DNA from 3 places in the Shewanella sp. MSW genome. Region 2 is predicted to be linked to each of the others. Evidence: predicted binding sites of a transcription regulator. Region 2 holds the regulator's gene; each other region holds the start of a gene.
What was found. Region 2 encodes LexA, which represses DNA repair genes until DNA is damaged. Its sites were predicted from a motif close to TACTGTATNNNNATACAGTA; they were not measured.
Positions count from the first base shown of each region.

Region 1: a site for LexA is predicted at 1,784-1,803, ahead of AYI96_RS00190 (DNA topoisomerase III). Genes of this name have one in related genera too.
Region 3: a site for LexA is predicted at 1,666-1,685, ahead of AYI96_RS07660 (YebG family protein). Genes of this name have one in related genera too.

Region 1 covers NZ_LVDR01000001.1:44,863-48,144, reverse strand. Annotated here, with positions in the region: gene AYI96_RS00190 (DNA topoisomerase III) at 1-1,750, opposite strand, end outside; gene AYI96_RS00185 (peroxiredoxin) at 2,069-2,683, shown strand; gene AYI96_RS00180 (MBL fold metallo-hydrolase) at 2,802-3,282, shown strand, end outside.
Region 2 covers NZ_LVDR01000009.1:36,811-40,092, reverse strand. Annotated here, with positions in the region: gene plsB (glycerol-3-phosphate 1-O-acyltransferase PlsB) at 1-1,182, opposite strand, end outside; gene lexA (transcriptional repressor LexA) at 1,445-2,065, shown strand; gene AYI96_RS11340 (cell division inhibitor SulA) at 2,062-2,553, shown strand; partial or broken gene coxB (cytochrome c oxidase subunit II) at 3,024-3,282, shown strand, end outside.
Region 3 covers NZ_LVDR01000005.1:270,331-273,612, reverse strand. Annotated here, with positions in the region: gene proQ (RNA chaperone ProQ) at 1-631, opposite strand, end outside; gene AYI96_RS07665 (GAF domain-containing protein) at 895-1,353, opposite strand; gene AYI96_RS07660 (YebG family protein) at 1,367-1,654, opposite strand; gene AYI96_RS07655 (paraquat-inducible protein A) at 1,850-2,497, shown strand; gene AYI96_RS07650 (paraquat-inducible protein A) at 2,487-3,125, shown strand; gene AYI96_RS07645 (PqiB family protein) at 3,103-3,282, shown strand, end outside.

The sequences.
Region 1 (3,282 bases), on a different contig from region 2:
CATCCAGGCTACTTTCCCACAGCGCCGTCATATCCGGCGTGGTGGCCACTTCGGGCAGGCTTTGAATAAGCCCGCTGCCGGCCTCGGTAGCCAAAATACTCTTGCCCTGACGTTTCAAAAAGCCACGTTTAAACAAGAGTTCAATGATCCCGGCGCGGGTTGCTTCTGTCCCCAGCCCATCGGTTTCCTTGAGAATTTTGCGGATCTCAGTGTCTTTCACATAGCGGCTTATGCCTGTCATCGCCGCCAGCAGTGTGGCATCGGTAAAATGCTTGGGCGCCTGGGTCATCTTCTCCACTAATTCACCCTTGAGGCAATCCAGCATCTGCCCCTGAGTCAGCTCAGGCAAAACAGTTTGAATATCTTCCGCTTCATCGTCGGCTTTTTGTTTGCCAAACAATTGCTTCCAACCCTGTTTTAATGGCTGTTTGGCCTTAGCCACGAAGCAACCTCCGGCAATGTCGATCACAACGCGGGTTTCAAGGTATTCATAATTGGGGTAAAACTGCGCCAAATACTGACGGGCAATCTGCAAATACACCTGACGCTCACGCTGTGACAACACACCGAGGTTAGCCGTCTTTTCCGTAGGCACTATTGCATGATGGGCATCTACCTTGGCATCGTTCCAGGCCTTGGACTTAAGGGCGGGATTGGGGGCTTCACAGCCTTGCAGCAGCTCTGCTGCCCCTTGGGTAATAGCATTCAAGACTACCGGGGCCAGCTGTAACTGCGCCTTGGGCAAATGGCGGCTATCGGATCGCGGATAGGTTATCAATTTATGCCGTTCATACAGAGACTGCGCCGTATCCAGCACCTCTTTGGCGCTCATGCCGAAGCGTTTGGCACAATCAATCTGCAGCGCCGATAGACTATAGAGCAAAGGCGGCGCCTGGTGTCTTTGCTTGCGCTCCAGCTCATCTACCCGGCCGGGTTGGCCGGTGATCCTGCCGACTACATTCATTGCCAAACCGCGGGAGAGCACCCGCCCCTCCTCATCCATCCAAGGTTGACAGGCCTCACTGGGCTGCCAGCGGGCGCTGAAACAGCTGCCCTCTTGAGTGCTTAAATGGGCCAGCACTTCATAAAAAGGTTTGGGCACAAAGGCGGTGATTTCCTGATCGCGCCGGACAACCAAACCAAGCACAGGAGTTTGCACCCGACCGACCGAAAGCACGCCCTGATAGCCCACCTTGCGCCCCTGCAGGGTATAGGCACGGGTCATATTCATGCCGTAGAGCCAATCTGCTCGGCTGCGTGCCAGTGCCGAAGTCGACAATGGCACAAACTCGCGGTTGCTGCGCATCTGTCCCAGGGCGCGTTTTACCGCCTGCGGGTTGAGGTCGCTTATCAACAAGCGTTTGACCGCCGCCAGCTTATCGCCCTTGACCCCAAGGTGAGCAATCACTTCATCTACCAACAACTGTCCTTCCCGATCCGGATCGCCGGCATTGACCAACTCACTGGCCTGCTTGACCAATTTACGCAAGACACTAAGTTGCCCGCGACTGCTGGCTTTGGGTTTAACCTGCCAATCGGACGGGACAATAGGCAGATGCTCCAACTGCCAGGACTTGTAGGCGGGATCGTAGGCATCCGGCTCAACTTGCTCCAGCAGATGACCTATACACCAGGAAACACAATCACCATTGCCAAGCTCGATATAGCCCTCATGTTTGCGATGGGGTTTAGGGAGCACCTCGGCGATGGCGCGCCCAAGGCTGGGCTTTTCGGCGATATAGAGGATCATCCACTGCGTCCTTTGACTGTCACTGAACAGTATTACTGGATAAAATTACAGTAATTTTAGCCAAGTCAGCTTTAGGCTGCAAATTATCCTTCATATGCTTCCCTATGGTAACTCCGGAGCCGTAGTTCTTGGTTTGAAGCCGCGCTGTTTAACGCACTTTTGTTCCGGTGCTTATTATCTGAATTCCTGCTTCCCTAATCGCTATACCCTCTCGGACTAATTGAGAATTTCTATTTGTACTTAGTAGCGAATGCTATTATAGTATATCTATTAGAAAAATCTTATTGACAAAATCCTGATACAAGTAAGAAACGCTATATGACTGAACAGACAACTGTAGTTGCGATGCCAGGTCTAAATGAAGCAGCTCCGCCTTTCACCGCAAAAACCACCCAGGGTACGCTTAGCCTGGAAGACTCCAAAGGTAAATGGTTGGTTCTTTTCTCTGATCCGGCAAACTTTACCCCGGTATGTACCACTGAATTTATGGCGTTTACTCAGGCAAGTGCAGATTTTACAGCTCTTAATTGTGAACCGATGGGGCTGTCTATCGAAAGTATTCATGCACACATCGCATGGGCTCGTAGCATTAAAGATAACTTGGGTGTTGAAATTAACTTCCCGATTATTGCTGACCTAAATATAAAAATCGCTGGTGCTTACGGCATGATTCAGCCAGGTGCGAGTAATACTTCTGCGGTTCGTGCCACTTTTGTTATCGCCCCTGAAGCCGTACTCCGCGCAATGCTTTACTACCCAATGAGCAATGGCCGTTCTGTGGCAGAAATTTTAGGTCTAGCTGAAACACTACAAACTAGCGATGCAAACGTATGTGCAACTCCAGAAAGCTGGATCCCAGGCAATGAAGTGATTGTTCCACCACCGGCAACCGCTCAAGAAGCCGAAGTACTTAAAGTTCAAGGTTATAACTAGGTTGACTGGTACTTCAGTAAAAAAAGCTGTAATCCGCAAACCATGCGAGTAGCTATGTAAACGGATGCTATCCGGCCCACGTGACGTTAATCATCTTTTATGGAATCAAGGAGGAAATATGACCCCCAGCGTTTACGAATTTTTCGATCCGAAAACATTCACCTACAGCTATGTAGTCGTAGATCCAAACAGCCAGCAATGTGCCGTTATCGATTCGGTACTAGACTACGACCCCGCTTCAGGCAGGACTTCTTACGAAACAGCAGATAAACTGATTGAGTTTGTAACGAAAAGTGGCTTAAAGGTCGAGTGGATCCTTGAAACTCATGTTCATGCTGATCATCTAAGTGCGGCCCCCTATATCAAGCAGAAACTTGGTGGCGAACTGGGTATTGGTGAAAAAATCACTGTGATACAAGATACGTTCGGCAAGCTATTTAATGCCGGTAGTGATTTCGCGATGGACGGCAGTCAGTTTGATCATTTGTTTGCCGATCAAGAGACTTTTACTCTTGGTAATATTGAAGCGCACGCAATTCATACTCCGGGCCACACTCCTGCCTGTATGGCTTATATGATTGGTAACTGCGTATTTGTTG
Region 2 (3,282 bases):
GGTACGGGAGCGGCCACCTTCGGTGAAGTACTCAACCGAATAGCCTTTGGCAAACAGCTGATCCAGATACTCACGGAACACTGCAGTATAGAGTTTATTACCGTTGAAACTGCGGCGGATAAAGAAGGCACCACCACGGCGGAATATAGGCCCGGCAGGCCAGAAGTTCAGGTTGATACCAGCGGCGATATGAGGCGGAACCATACCCTGAAAATAGAGAATATAGGAGAGCAGCAAATAATCCATATGACTGCGATGGCAAGGTACATAAACTATCTCATGTCCATCATGATGCAGCTGGCGTATCTGCTCGGCGCCCTTGATGTTGATCCCCTTGTAGAGCTTGTTCCATAACCAGGTGAGGATCCGCTGGGCAATACGCACCAGGCTGTCTGAATAGTGGGCAGCAATCTCATCGAGATATTCCTCCGCCATTTCCCTGGCCCTGGCCTCGGGGATCTTCTTGGCTGCGGCTTCCTCTTTGATAGCCTTTTTAAGGGTTTCCGAACGCAACAGTTCATTAAACAGCGCTTGACGGTTGGGCAGTAATGGCCCGGTCATCACCTTACGCTGACGGCGGAAATGTACCCTGGCCACTCGCGCCAACTTATGGGCAATAGCTTTATCGGTTCCATGTTCATCGGCCATCAGCCGCAGCGAGACCGCATTGGAAAACTGCACAAAGTTGTCTCGCCCCAGGAACAGGATCATTAGAAACTTGCGCAACCAAGTGGGGTTTTCCCGCTCAAATACGGCGGCGCGCATGCTGTCATCTTCCTTACCCGGAGTTCGGCCCCAATAGAGACTCACTGGCACCAATTGAATATCCAATTCAGGATTGGTCTGATGCAAATGAAGCAAAGAGGTGAAACAGCTGAGAAAAGGTTTATTGCCCTTGCGCTTGCCGAACAGGGGCTTTGCACCTTCCAGGCAGACGACTCTGGGAACGGTAATATCATCAACCTTGAGCGTCTCATAAGGGCAAGGCAAACCAAATTTACGGGTGACTTCCGCCAACGCCGCGATATCACTGACAGACTCCGTCTTCATCACGTAGGCCATCGGCTTGGCGAGATCCAGGTTCAAATCAGCGAAAGGATCCTGAGGCACCACAGTGGTATGCACCAGCTTGCTTTGGAGCCAGCGAAGTGATTTAAACCAGAATGAATCTTGTTTGGACATGTTTTTCAGTGTCTGAGCCACAATCAATAACCCAATAGAATACCAGAACTTCCTGAATCTTAGCTAGGGAAGGTGCGAACCGGTCCCGGCAGCTCCTCTGGCAAATTCCTTGAACTCCACATAATTCGTAAGCCTGACTGTCCAAATCTGCCACAGGTTAAAACATTTACCCTCCCCTAAACGTTTCAATTTTGGTTAATACTTGCGCTGATCAAAATACTGTATATACTGACAGGTACTGTATGAAAAAACAGGAATCACCATGAGACCACTGACACCGCGCCAGGCACAGATTCTGGAATTGATTAAACGCAATATAGCCGACACCGGCATGCCGCCAACCCGGGCTGAAATTGCTACCCGGTTAGGCTTCAAGAGTGCCAATGCCGCAGAGGAACACCTCAAGGCACTGGCAAAGAAAGGCTGTATTGAGATCATGCCAGGCACCTCTCGTGGTATTCGCTTGTCACATGATGAACAAGCGGAGTCAGAAGCAGGTCTGCCCTTAATAGGCCAGGTCGCTGCCGGGGAACCCATACTGGCACAGGAGCATGTTGAGCAGTATTACCAGGTCGACCCTGGCATGTTCCATCCCTGCGCCGACTTCCTACTGCGGGTACGCGGCGACAGCATGAAGAACATAGGCATTCTCGAAGGTGATCTCCTGGCGGTTCACAAGGTACAAGAAGCCCGTAACGGTCAAGTCGTGGTGGCCAGGGTTGAAGACGATGTAACAGTGAAGCGTTTTGAAAAGAAAGGTAATGTGGTTTATCTACATGCCGAGAACGAGGCTTACTCCCCAATCAAAGTCGACCTGACTTTCCAGCCATTGACCATTGAAGGACTGGCGGTAGGCATAATACGCAATGGAGACTGGCTATGAGCATAATGACGGGCAACGCCCCAAGACACCCAGGCCTGTGGACAGACACCAGTATTGCCGGCAATCAGCCTTGGCAACATACCGGCATCTCCAGCTTGGCCAGCCATAGCCAGGGACGTCAGGAATTATTACGCCTCTGCCCTCAATTGGCGCAATTGAGTCAACAGGGACGCTGGATAGTCTTGATTAACGCCCCTGCCAACATAGGTTACAAGGAAACCTTAGCAAGGGCCGGTGTCAGAATGGATAGAGTTCTCTTGGTGCGCACCAAGGATGAAATCGAAGCCCTGTGGGCAACGGAAAGAGCCTTGACCAACGGCACCTCCAGTGCAGTGATCAGTTGGATAAACAGCCTGGATGCCCGTGATAACCGTCGATTGCAGCTGGTTGCCCGTAACGCCAGAGCCATGGGAATAGTGCTGGAAACAGGACGGCAGGCGAAAGAGATGGATAACCGCCTCAACGAACTTACCCGCTCCATCCATTAATTGTATGAATAAAGGCCATTCCTGGGATGGCCTTTATTCTGTGCCTTTTGGGTGCAATACCTTTCCTTGTAAATCGACGCAAAGCCGCGCTGGTCAGCCCCTCACGCAGAATTCACCTCTAGATTAACAGACGCTTTTCTTTCATACAGTTAGAAAATATCGTGATCTTGATCAATATTTAATCTACAAGTAATGTAAGAACAACGATTGTGTTATCTCCATGCAATTCGTCGTAGGTTGAACGTCCCATTTCGCTTTATAGCGAGTAAGGCCGTCGCCGGAAATGCTGAGTATATTCAGCGGTAAGTGCAACAGTGGTTACCACCTGTATACCTAGATCTAAGTGAAACCGCCGCCGCACTTTGAAGTCATCGTTGCTTTTTTGGGAACTGAAGAGTTTGCATAGAGCAAAGACTTACTGTGTGACTCTTCTTTGTAGTTGCGAATGCAATTGACAGAGGAGATGTCTTGTGAAGCAATGGCTGTGTGTTTTGCTGACCTTGTTGTGCGTCAGCTTGTTGTCTCCAGGTGCTCAGGCAGATATGCCCTTGAATATGACTCAAGGGGTAACTGAGATCAGTGGCAAGGTGTATCACCTGCACATGATCATTCTTTATATCTGCTGCGCCATAGGTTTGGTCGTATTCGGCGTGATGATCTACGCCATGATCAACCATAGAAAATCCAAAGGGGCAGTCGCGTCCCAATTCCATGAAAGTACCAAGGTAG
Region 3 (3,282 bases), on a different contig from region 2:
CCTTGACTGACAGCCCGGAATCCAGTTGAACGTGAACATCTTCTTTATTGATGTCGAGGATCACACCGGCTACCGGCGTCATACCCAATTTGACATTCACTCGCTGTGAAGGTTTCAGCTCTTCCAACACGGCTGGAACCAGTTCCACGGCTGGAGCAGCGGGCTTCGGCTTGCGGGCCACTTTCTTGTCACTACGAGGACGCTCGTTGCGGGGCTTATCCCCCTGAGGACGTGGCTTGCGCGCAGGCCTGTTTTTCTTGGCTTCGCCTTCTTTGGCAGGCTCAGCCGCACGGCGGGCCTTGGCCTTTTCCTGGCTCTCTTTCAGCGTCGCCTTGGCATGTTCAATATGCTCCGGGTCCAGCTCGCCGCAAGGGTTACCATCGAGATCCACTCGCTGTGCGCCTTCCTTGATGCACTTAAGATAACGCCAACTGTTGGTGTAGCGTCTCAGGGCGACCCTAAGTTGGGTCTTACTGACTTTGGAATCATCAGCCAACCTTTCAGCCAAATCCTGAAACAGTCCTATCTTCAGTGGTTTGGTTTCTCCTTCAGCGATAAAGCACAAAGGAAATGTTTCATACAAATACGCCAGAATAGCGTTGGTGTCGGTCAACTTTTCTGTTGATTCCATCATTACTTCCACAGTTAACAGGGGACGTCAGTGGTCAGTTAGGTCTGCTGTACTCACGGCGTCGTTCATCTTCGTTAACCCCTTGGGGGATAACGTACAAATTAGCATGCATTCAGCCATAGCCAAAGGCATGACACAAAACTTAACATTTCAGCCTGATACGACCAAGCACCACAAACGGTCATTTGGCCCTCAGAGCAGCCGCCTATTATAAGCTGCGTGCGCCTTATTGCGACCATCAATTGTGGCAGATTGTACGGGAATTAACCAAATAAGCACTTTTCCAGACTCTGCACCAGGCTCTCCAGTCCGGTTTGATCCTCTTTATCGAAACGCGACAGGCTGGGGCTGTCGATATCCAGTACGGCAATCAGCTCACCCTTTTGGTAAACAGGGATCACAATTTCCGAGTTACTGGCGGCATCACAAGCGATATGTCCGGCAAACTGATGTACATCCTCAACCAACTGAGTCTCGGCCTTGGCAGCCGCGGTGCCACAGACACCTTTACCCATTGGAATTCGGGTGCATGCCAGTTTGCCTTGAAACGGCCCAAGCACCAATTGCTCGCCTTTGAGCAGATAAAAGCCCACCCAATTGATGTCCTCAAGGTGTTCATTCAACAAAGCAGAGAAGTTGGCCATGGCACAAATCATATCGTCTTCACCGGCAAACAGTGCCTGTACCTGACGGTTGAGCGTATCGTAAAACTGAGCTTTCATCTGGGGTTCCGGGTTATGCTTTTTCTGATTCCGTCTTTTTCTTGCTGCTCTTGGCGGGAGCCGGCGCTTTTACCGGGGCGCCCTTGAGCAGATTCGCCAATGTATCTTTATGAGAAGCTAAATAAAAAGCAAGTTTTTCCGTTGTATTATCATCCAATTCCAATTCACTACCTTGGATAAAGGGGATTAAGTTATCCGCGATGTCGAGCATCTTATCGTAGGCGTCAGCCTCCTTCTTAGATGTAAATGTCATCTTCTCAACCCCTTCTCTGACCACAACGTACTGAGTTATAACGGCCATGACCTTCCTCACACTGTTTAAATATACAGTAAATAGATTGACATAAAATGCGCTATAGATGCAAGAGACGCGCTCTTTCTGATAGTATTTGCGAGTTTGTTTTGTCGACTCACTCCAATGGACCACAAGCAGCGCTGTTAGCGTGTTGACGATTAAGCTTGGGTCACCATGGCCAGAACAGGACATATCCAGCATTTGAAAGCGTATAATCCAAGCGACAACAAACCGGACTGCAGCATAGTGCTCTGCCGCGCCTGTGATCTGGCGGTGAGCAAACGTGCCCTGCCCTCCGGCGTCAGAGCGCTTTGTCCAAGATGCCATACGGCGCTTTATGATGCCCCCTACTGCTCCATCAATGGCATGCTGGCGCTATGTATCAGCGCCCTGCTGTTTTATCTGCCCGCCATGCTGCTACCCGTGCTGGAAATGCACTTTCTCGGCAGTGTCAGAACCACGACCGCATACCAGGGCGCCTTGGCGGTGATGGACCAAGGTTATTGGATAGTGGGGATTGCTGTGTTGGTGGCGGCCGTCATCGCCCCCGGAGTACTCAACCTATCGATTTTTATCCAAGTGCTGATCATCAAGGCAGGTCTGGTGCAGCATCACTTCTGGCGAGGGGTTCTCACCTGGCTGCTCAAGAAGCAAGGCCTGCTGTCGCAAATGACCATGCTGGAAATTTATGTGATCAGTTTCCTGGTTTCCGCCTTTCAGTTGTCCGACTTCTCCGATGTTTACTTTGGCATGGGAACCTTTTGTTTTACCATGCTGTTTTTGGTGACTCTCTTCCTGCAGCGCGAATATAACCTGGAGCATATGTGGAGTTTTCTCGATGAAAGCTAGAAAGCAGATCCAGGGCAAAGACATGGGCATGTGCACCTGCCCTGCCTGCAAGAAACTCAACCTGATAGAGGATGAGTACTGCAGCCGCTGCCAAAACCCACTCAGGCTAAGGGACGAAACCAGTCTGCAAAAAAGCTGGGCCTTGCTGATCACTGCAGCCATCTTGTTAATCCCGGCCAACATCTATCCCATTACCATGCTCACCAAACAGGGCAAGGTTACCTACGACACCATTTTTTCCGGCATCACCCATCTGGTACAGTCGGATATGTTACCCATCGCCATCATAGTCTTTACCGCCAGTATTCTGGTGCCCTGGCTGAAGATTATCGGCCTGGCTTTCTATCTGACGGCGATCAGTTTCAACCTGCCTATCCCCAAACGGCCACTGATGGCTGGGTTTCATATCATAGAATGGATTGGACGCTGGTCTATGCTGGATCTGTTTGTCATATCCATTACCGTTGCCCTGGTTAATATGGGGCAATTGCTGGACGCCAAGCCGGCGCCGGCAGCAACTGCGTTTGCCTTGGTCATCCTCTTTACCCAACTTGCGGCCAAGGTGTTGGACACACGTTTACTTTGGGATCAACTGGACACTGAAGATGACGCAAATCGAAAAGCCTAAAATAGTCAAAAAGAAGCTTTTTTCCCCCATCTGGCTGTTACCTATAGTGGCGTTGGCTTTAGGCGCTTGGCTGGGGCTGAAGAGCATCAAGGAATCCGGCATTGAGGTGCGGATCCACTTCCCCAGTGCCAGTGGTATGGATGTGGGCAAGACACTG